Methyloterricola oryzae: one gene and its partner. The protein of the gene in region 2 interacts with the protein of the main gene of each other region in a pairwise test. Links are inferred from orthologs where the notes say so. Each region holds a gene or a part of one and is shown on either strand. Other genes may lie near its edges.

Region 1 (3,672 bases), on a different replicon or contig from region 2:
TCAACCGTGGTACCGACATGAGCAAGATCACTGACATCAAAGCCCGCGAAGTGCTGGACTCCCGCGGCAATCCCACCGTCGCGGCCGACGTGGTCCTGGCCGACGGCTCCTTCGGCTCTGCCATGGTGCCCTCCGGCGCCTCAACCGGCAGCCGCGAGGCCATCGAATTGCGCGACGGCGACAAGCAGCGTTATCTGGGCAAGGGCGTGCTCAAGGCGGTGGAGAACGCCAATACCACCCTGCGCGAGGCCGTAATCGGCCTGGATGCCGGCGACCAGGCCGCGTTGGACGCTCGCATGATCGAATTGGACGGCACCGACAACAAGGGCCGCCTGGGCGCCAACGCCCTGCTCGCCATTTCCCTGGCCAGCGCCCGCGCCCACGCCGCATCCGTCGGCAAGCCCTTGTACGCCGCACTCAACACCACGGGCGAGTTCATCATGCCGGTGCCGATGATGAACATCATCAACGGCGGCGCCCATGCCGACAACAGCGTGGACTTGCAAGAGTTCATGATCCTGCCGGTGGGCGCGCCCAGCTTCCGCGAGGCCCTGCGCTATGGCGCCGAGGTGTTCCATAACCTGAAGAAAGTGCTGCACGACCGCGGCCTGGCCACCACCGTGGGCGACGAGGGCGGCTTCGCCCCCAACCTGTCCTCCAACGAGGAGGCCATCGAAGTGATCCTGGAGGCCATCGCCAAGGCCGGCTACCAGGCGGGCAAGGACATCTACCTGGGCCTGGACGTGGCCAGCTCCGAGTTCTACAAGGACGGCCAGTACGACCTGGCCTCCGAGAGCCGCAAGTTCGATTCCGCCGGTTTCATCGATTACCTGGCCGCCTGGGTGGACAAATATCCCATCGTCAGCATCGAGGACGGTCTGGCGGAGGGCGACTGGGACGGCTGGAAACTGCTCTCGGACAAGCTGGGCTCCCGCATCCAACTGGTGGGCGACGACCTGTTCGTCACCAACCCGAAGATTCTCAAGGAAGGCATCGACAAGGGCATCGCCAACTCCATCCTGATCAAGGTCAACCAGATCGGCACCCTCACCGAAACCCTGGAAGCCATCCGCATGGCCCAGGCCGCCGGCTACACGGCGGTCGTCTCGCATCGCTCTGGCGAAACCGAGGACAGCACCATCGCCGACCTCGCGGTGGCCACGGGCGCCGGACAGATCAAGACCGGTTCATTGAGCCGCTCCGACCGTGTGGCCAAATACAATCGCCTCCTGGTGATCGAGGAAGAGTTGGGCAGCCGCGCGGTCTACGCCGGGCGCAATGCCTTCAAACGCGCCATCTGACCCCTAGCCTGAACCTGCTTGAAGAAGCTGATCGTCTTCCTGTTGCTCCTGATCGGGCTGTTGCAATACCGGCTCTGGTTCGGTGACGGCAATGTGCTGGAGCTGCACCGCCTGGGCGAGCGCATCGAGGAACTGCGCCGGGAAGGCACGCGGCGGCAGGAACGCAACGCCGCCCTGGAGGCCGAGGTGATGGACCTCAAGCAGGGCACCGACGCCATCGAGGAAAGAGCCCGCCAGGACCTGGGCATGATCAAGGAAGGCGAGTTCTTTGTGCAGGTGATCGAGCATCAGCCGCCACCCAGCCCGGCGCCCGCCGCCAAGGAGACACCCAAGGGCACGCCGGTTCCAAAACGTCGCCGGGCGCGTAAACCGCCTTCCGATCCGGTGGAGGAGTTCGACCGGCAGGCGCAACCTTCGGCTGCTCCCGCACCGGCCAGGGCTGATTAGCATGACGGCGTGCATCCGCTACTGGGGCGTCGTCCCCGCCGCCGGCGTGGGCAAACGCATGGGCGGTGTCATCCCCAAGCAATATCTGGCCGTGGCCGGCAAGCCGGTGTTGCAGCACACCCTGGAGCGCCTGCTGGCGGTGGAGCGTTTCGCCGCCATCGCAGTGGCCCTGGGCGCCGAGGACGGCTACTGGCCCGACCTGCCCTGCGCCAATGAGGCCCGCATCGTCACCGCGCCCGGCGGCAAGGAAAGGGCGGATTCGGTGCTGGCGGCCCTGGTCCGGCTCGAGGAACTGGCTCATTTGGAGGACTGGGTGCTGGTGCACGATGCCGCTCGCATGTGCGTCACTCCTAGCGATGTGGAAAGCCTCATGGACCGACTGGCGGACCACCCCGTCGGCGGCATACTCGCCCTGCCCTCCACCGACACCCTGAAGGGTGTGGAATACGGCGTCATCGTCGACACGGTGAACCGCAACCATATCTGGCGCGCCCTGACGCCGCAGATGTTCCGCTACGGCACCCTGCGCTTTGCCCTGGAGGACGCCGCCCGGCGCGGACTGACCGTCACCGACGAGGCCAGCGCCCTGGAACTGCAGGGCCAGCGCCCGGCCATCGTGGAAGGCCGCCCCGACAATATCAAGATCACGCGGCCGGAGGATCTGCCCCTGGCCGCCTTTTACCTGGAGCAGCAATGTTTCGCATAGGCCAGGGCTACGACGCCCACAAATTCAAGGAAGGCGACGGTATCGTCATGGCGGGCGTGCACATCCCCTTCACCAAGGCCATGGCCGCCCATTCCGATGGCGACGTGGCGTTGCACGCCCTGTGCGACGCGCTCCTGGGCGCCGCCGCCCTGGGCGATATCGGCAAGCACTTCCCGGACACCGATCAATCCTTCAAGGGCATCGACAGCCGCATCCTGCTGCGCGACGTCTGCGCCAAGCTCAAGGGCATGGGCTACCGGCCGGTGAACGTGGACCTCACCATCATCGCCCAGGCCCCCAAGATGGCGCCGCATATCCCCGCCATGCGCGAAATCATCGCCAGTGACCTTGGGGTGGAACTGGATGCGGTGAACGTCAAAGCCACCACCACCGAAGGCATGGGCTTCGAAGGCCGCGGCGAAGGCATCTCCTCCCTGGCGACGGTGCTCCTGGAAAAACCGTGAGCCTGCCCCTGCTGCCCCACGCCTGGGGCGGACCGGCCGCCAAGGGCGCCCTCAAGGCCACGCCGGAGGACTTCGTCGTGGAAGAACTGCTGGGCTTTGAACCCAGCGGCGAAGGCGAGCACATTTTCCTGCGGGTGGAAAAGACCGGCGAGAACACCGACCACCTGGCCCGCCAGATCGCCCGCCATGCGGAAGTCCCGCGCCAGGCGGTGAGCTATGCCGGCATGAAAGACCGCAATGCCCGCACTATCCAGTGGTACAGCGTGCAGGTGCCGGGCAAGCGGGAAATCGACTGGTCCGGCCTGGCATCGGAGCGCGTGCGCGTGCTGGAAACGCGCCGCAACAGCCGCAAGCTCAGGACCGGCGCCCTGCGCGGCAACCGTTTCGAGATCGTCCTGCGCGACCTAGACGGCAGTCCCCAAATGATCGAGGAACGGCTGCAACGCGTCGCGGCGGACGGCGTCCCCAACTACTTCGGGCCACAGCGCTTCGGACACGGCGGGCGCAACCTGGAGCAGGCCCTGGCGATGTTTTCCGGCGAACTCAAGCTGCGCGACCGCAACCTGGCCGGCATCTATCTGTCGGCGGCGCGCTCCCATGTCTTCAATTCCGTCCTTGCCCGACGGGTCGTGGAAGGCCACTGGAACAAGGCCCTGCCGGGCGATGTGTTCATGTTCGGCGATTCGCACAGTTTCTTCCGCGAGGCCCTGAACGAGGACATCCAGCGCCGTGTCGAGGCCCGGGAGATCCACCC
Region 2 (4,515 bases):
GATGGCGGCCTTGATGGCGGTTCCCTCGCGGGTCACCACAGCCTCCAGCATGGTTTTCACGCTGTTGGCGGTCTTGGCCGACATGATGCGGTGGACTTCAGGCGGCTTCTCCCGCTTCAAAAGGCCCACCATCGGTATTTCGCCACCGTTGGCCAAGGACAAATACGCCCTCGCCAGTTGCAGCGCGGAAGTTGAGAGACCATAGCCGAAGGACAGCGTCGCCTGGTGGAACGGACCCCAGTTCTGGTGGTTGGAGAGCCGGCCGCTCGCCTCGCCGGGAAAACCGGTCTCCAGCCCCTGACCGAAACCCAGGTTGTTGTAGAAAGCCCAAAGCTTGCCGGACGGCAGGTTCAGGGCGATCTTGGTCATGCCCACGTTGCTGGACTTTTGCAGAATGTGGGCCACATCCAGGACGCCGTAGTTGTGCACGTCCTTCACCACATTGCTGCCCACGCGCAACTGCCCCGGGCTGGTGTTGAACACCGTGCCGGGCCCGATTTTGCCCAATTCCATGGCGCAGGCGACGCCGAACGGCTTGATGGTGGAGCCGGGCTCGAACAGATCGGTAATGGCCCGGTTGCGGGAGACGTTGCCGCTGATACGGGCGCGGCTGTTGGGATTGAAGGACGGCTGATTGGCCATGGCCAGCACCTCGCCGCTCTCCGAATCCAGAAGGACCAGCGTGCCCGACTTCGCTCGGTGCTGCAGCACGGTTCGCTTCAGCTCGCGGTAGGCCAGGTATTGCAGACGCTGATCGATACTCAGCTTGAGGTCCTTGCCTGCCGACGGCATGCGCAGCACTTCCACGTCCTCGATGATGCGCCGCTTGCCGTCACGCATGATGCGCTTGGCGCCGGGCACACCCTTCAGCCAGTCGTTGTAGGCCAGTTCCATGCCTTCCTGACCGCTGTCGTCGATATTGTTGAACCCCAGCATGTGGGCCGCCACTTCGCCTGTGGGGTAATAGCGCTGGTACTCCCGCTCCGCGTAGACACCGGGAATGCCGATTGCGATAGCCTGGTCAGCCATCTCCGGACTCATGCGCCGTTTCAGATAGACGAAGCCGCGGCCGGAATTGGACGTGCGCCGCCGGATCTCCTTAGGGCTCATCCCGATCGCATCGCCCAAGGCTTTGACATCCTGGTCGCTCGCCTCGAACTCCTTGGGATTGACCCAAACGGATTTGACGGGGGAACTGATGGCGAGCAATTCGCCGTTGCGGTCAAGGATGCGGCCGCGGTGCGCCGGAACCGGCACCACGCCGACGTGGCGCATGTCACCTTGCTGGATCAGGAACTGGCGGTCCAGCACCTGCAGTTTGATAGCGCGCCCCACGAGTACCAGCATGGCGCACATCATGGCAATCAAGAGGAAACGCCAGCGACCGGCGTAGTCCGTTTCATCGATCCGTCTGGTATTACTGATGACCATCATGGTAGCTTGCCAATACTAAGGTTTGACATAAATGATCGATTCCCTGCGGGGCAAATCCATCCCCAACCGGGTGCGGGCCAGACGCTCGATGCGGCTGTGTTCCGCCCAGGTATTCTGCTCGAGCTGCAACTGCCCAAGCTCCACTTCATAGCCGTCCAGTTCCTGCTCCAGGCGCTGGATTTCAGCGAACAACATGCGTGACCGGTACTTGGTGTAAACCACGCCCAAGGCCGAAACCACCACGATCAGCAGCAGCACCAGGATGCTCCTCATGCCGCCACCCGCTCGGCTACCCGCATGACGGCGCTGCGCGCGCGCACATTGGCCTGAACCTCGTCGGCCGATGGCAGGCGCTTTTTGCCGACCCGACGCAGTCGCGCCCGATGCTCGATAGGCACGGGCAGATGGGCGGGTAGCGGCCGGCCCCGTTCCTGGTCGCGCATGAAGCGCTTGACGATACGGTCTTCCAGCGAATGAAAGGCGATCACCACCAGCCTGCCCCCTGGACGCAGCACCTTGACGGCCTGCTCTAAAGCCTGCTCCAATGCCTCCAACTCACCGTTCAAGGCAATGCGTATCGCCTGAAAGCTGCGGGTCGCCGGATGTTTGCCCTTTTCCCGGGTCGGAACCGCCTGCTCGATCACCCGGGCCAGGGCCGAGGTGCTCGTCAAGGGCCGAGCTGCCAGGATCGCACGGGCAATACGACGGGCGAACCGCTCCTCGCCATAGGTCCTGAGGACCCGCTCGAGTTCGCTTTCCGTCACCGCATCGATCCACTCGGCGGCCGTTGGACCGCGGCTGGTATCCATGCGCATGTCCAAGGGCCCCTCGCGCATGAAACTGAAACCACGCTCGGCTTCGTCCAACTGCGGGGAGGAAACGCCCAGATCCATCAAAATGCCGCCGACATCGCCGGTTTTCCCCAACTTGTCAATCTGCGGGACCAGTTCCGCAAAGCTGCCGTGCCACACCGCGAATCGCTCGTCGGCCAGCAAGCCCTGTTCCTTGGCCCATGCCACTGCGGCGGGGTCCTTGTCTAAAGCCAGCAGCCGCCCGGCCGGCCCGAGTCGTGCGAGAATTGCGGCAGAATGCCCGCCCCGTCCGAAAGTGCAGTCCACGTAAAATCCATCGCCTTGAATGTTCAGGCCTTCCAGCGCCTCCGCCAGCATCACCGGCACGTGCGCGCCTTTTTCAACACTCATCAGAAAGAAAGGGATTCCAGTTCGGGCGACAGGTCGTCCAGGTCTTCGACTCCCTCCTCTTCCAACCATTCGTCGCGGCTGCGATTCCACACGTCCTCGTCCCAGATCTCGAACTTGTTTCCTTGGCCCGTCAACACCACGCGCTTGTCCAAGTTGGCAAACTTTCGGAGCGGTTCCGCGATGAGAACGCGGCCCTGGCTGTCCATCTCACACTCGGTGGCATGGCCGATGAGGAGCCGCTGTAAACGCTTTGCTTGCTTGTTGAGACTGGGGAGTTTCACCAGCTTGCGCTCGATGTCCTCCCACTCGGGAAAGGGATACAGCATGAGGCAACGATCGAGCCCGACGGTCAGGACCAATTGGCGCTCGCAGCACTCCTGCAACTCCGCTCGGTAGCGAGTTGGGATGGCCAGCCGGCCTTTTTCGTCAAGATTGATCGAATTGACGCCCCGAAACAACTCCGCCCCCGCTCCCCATTAATCTCCATTTTTTTCCACTAAACTCCACTTGGCCTCAATATAGAAACCAACCTGAGGCAAGTCAAGGGGAATCCGGGACAATTTCATCAGCGTCCTCAGGGGCAGCGGAAAACAACTGATGGACACTGAATCGAGTGCCGGCCATTACTGCTTTATATTTAAATTTCAATTGGTTGAAAACATGCCAGGAACACATCAGGAACCGGCAAGACGATGCCGCAAAATGCCTACCGATAAGGCCATGGCGAACATGCCGGCATCACAGAAACGGCAGGTGGCGTTGCACGCCATGATGGAAATTTCTTGGCACCTACCCGGCGCGACCGTTCCTCTTTATCGAATGGTGAAGCTCAAGACCCCCATCAACCACGCAAGGGCGAAGACCCGGCCCTCATGTAAAATACCGAATCGCGAAATCAGATGATGATTCAAGCCAGAAGGACTCGCACACAGGCGCCATGACCGAACAATACGACGCTTCCGCCATTGAGGTCCTCAGCGGCCTCGACCCGGTCCGCAAACGGCCCGGCATGTACACTGACACCAGCCGCCCCAACCACCTGGCCCAGGAGGTGGTGGACAACAGCGTCGATGAGGCCCTTGCCGGCTTCGCCCGCACGATCGACGTCACCCTGCTGGCCGATGGCGGCGTCACGGTGCGCGACGACGGCCGCGGCATGCCGGTGGATATTCACCCGGAGCAGGGCGTTTCCGGCGTGGAGGTGATCCTCACCAAGCTGCATGCCGGCGGCAAGTTCTCCCACAAGAGCTACGGCTTCTCCGGCGGCCTGCATGGCGTCGGCGTGTCGGTAGTAAACGCGCTCTCGGCGCGCCTGGAGGTGGAGATCCGCCGCGGCGGCAAGGTCTACGCCATGAGCTTCGCCCAGGGCGACAAGCTCACCGAACTCACGGAAATCGGCAGCACCAGGCCGAGGGACACCGGCAGTGTGGTGCGCTTCTGGCCGGAGCCCCGTTACTTCGATTCGCCGCGCGTATCCGTCTCCAGGCTCAAGCATCTGCTGCGCGCCAAGGCGGTGCTGTGTCCGGGCCTCAAGATCACCCTGCGCGAGGAAGCCAGCGGGGAGGAAACCGTCTGGCATTACGAAAACGGCCTGCCGGAATACCTGCTGGATCAGATCGGCCACGTGGAATGCACCCCCGCCGAACCTTTCACCGGTTCCATGGAAGGCAGCGGCGAAGCCGCCGACTGGGCCCTTGTCTGGGCGCAGGACGTCCGGGAAGCCGTGGCGGAAAGCTATGTGAACCTGGTGCCAACACCCCAGGGCGGCACCCATGTGAACGGACTGCGGGCCGGACTCACGGAAGCCATCCGTGAATTCTGCGATTTCCGCGACCTGCTCCCGCGCGGCGTCAAGATTGCTCCGGAAGACGTCTGGGAG

Evidence for each region. Proteins that work in one complex are often made in the same cells at the same time.
Region 1: the proteins of ftsL (region 2) and ftsB interact in binary tests that used the Escherichia coli proteins (3 or more experiments, as listed by UniProt). The link is inferred for Methyloterricola oryzae from one-to-one orthologs.

What each region holds. Positions count from the first base shown.
Region 1 is NZ_JYNS01000013.1:75,385-79,056, reverse strand. The notes cover bases 342-3,033. They hold ftsB (cell division protein FtsB), read left to right. Parts: upstream 342-1,319; coding sequence 1,320-1,748; downstream 1,749-3,033. Other genes in these bases: truD (tRNA pseudouridine(13) synthase TruD), read left to right, coding at 2,915-3,033; ispF (2-C-methyl-D-erythritol 2,4-cyclodiphosphate synthase), read left to right, coding at 2,442-2,918; ispD (2-C-methyl-D-erythritol 4-phosphate cytidylyltransferase), read left to right, coding at 1,750-2,454; eno (phosphopyruvate hydratase), read left to right, coding at 342-1,301. In the rest of the region: more of eno, read left to right, coding at 18-341; more of truD, read left to right, coding at 3,034-3,672. UniProt on the Escherichia coli protein: Essential cell division protein. May link together the upstream cell division proteins, which are predominantly cytoplasmic, with the downstream cell division proteins, which are predominantly periplasmic.
Region 2 is NZ_JYNS01000006.1:229,441-233,955, forward strand. The notes cover bases 79-3,078. They hold ftsL (cell division protein FtsL), read right to left. Parts: upstream 1,708-3,078; coding sequence 1,450-1,707; downstream 79-1,449. Other genes in these bases: EK23_RS10745 (peptidoglycan D,D-transpeptidase FtsI family protein), read right to left, coding at 79-1,434; rsmH (16S rRNA (cytosine(1402)-N(4))-methyltransferase RsmH), read right to left, coding at 1,704-2,636; mraZ (division/cell wall cluster transcriptional repressor MraZ), read right to left, coding at 2,636-3,078. In the rest of the region: more of EK23_RS10745, read right to left, coding at 1-78; more of mraZ, read right to left, coding at 3,079-3,094; EK23_RS10765 (hypothetical protein), read left to right, coding at 3,234-3,539; parE (DNA topoisomerase IV subunit B), read left to right, coding at 3,574-4,515. UniProt on the Escherichia coli protein: Essential cell division protein. May link together the upstream cell division proteins, which are predominantly cytoplasmic, with the downstream cell division proteins, which are predominantly periplasmic.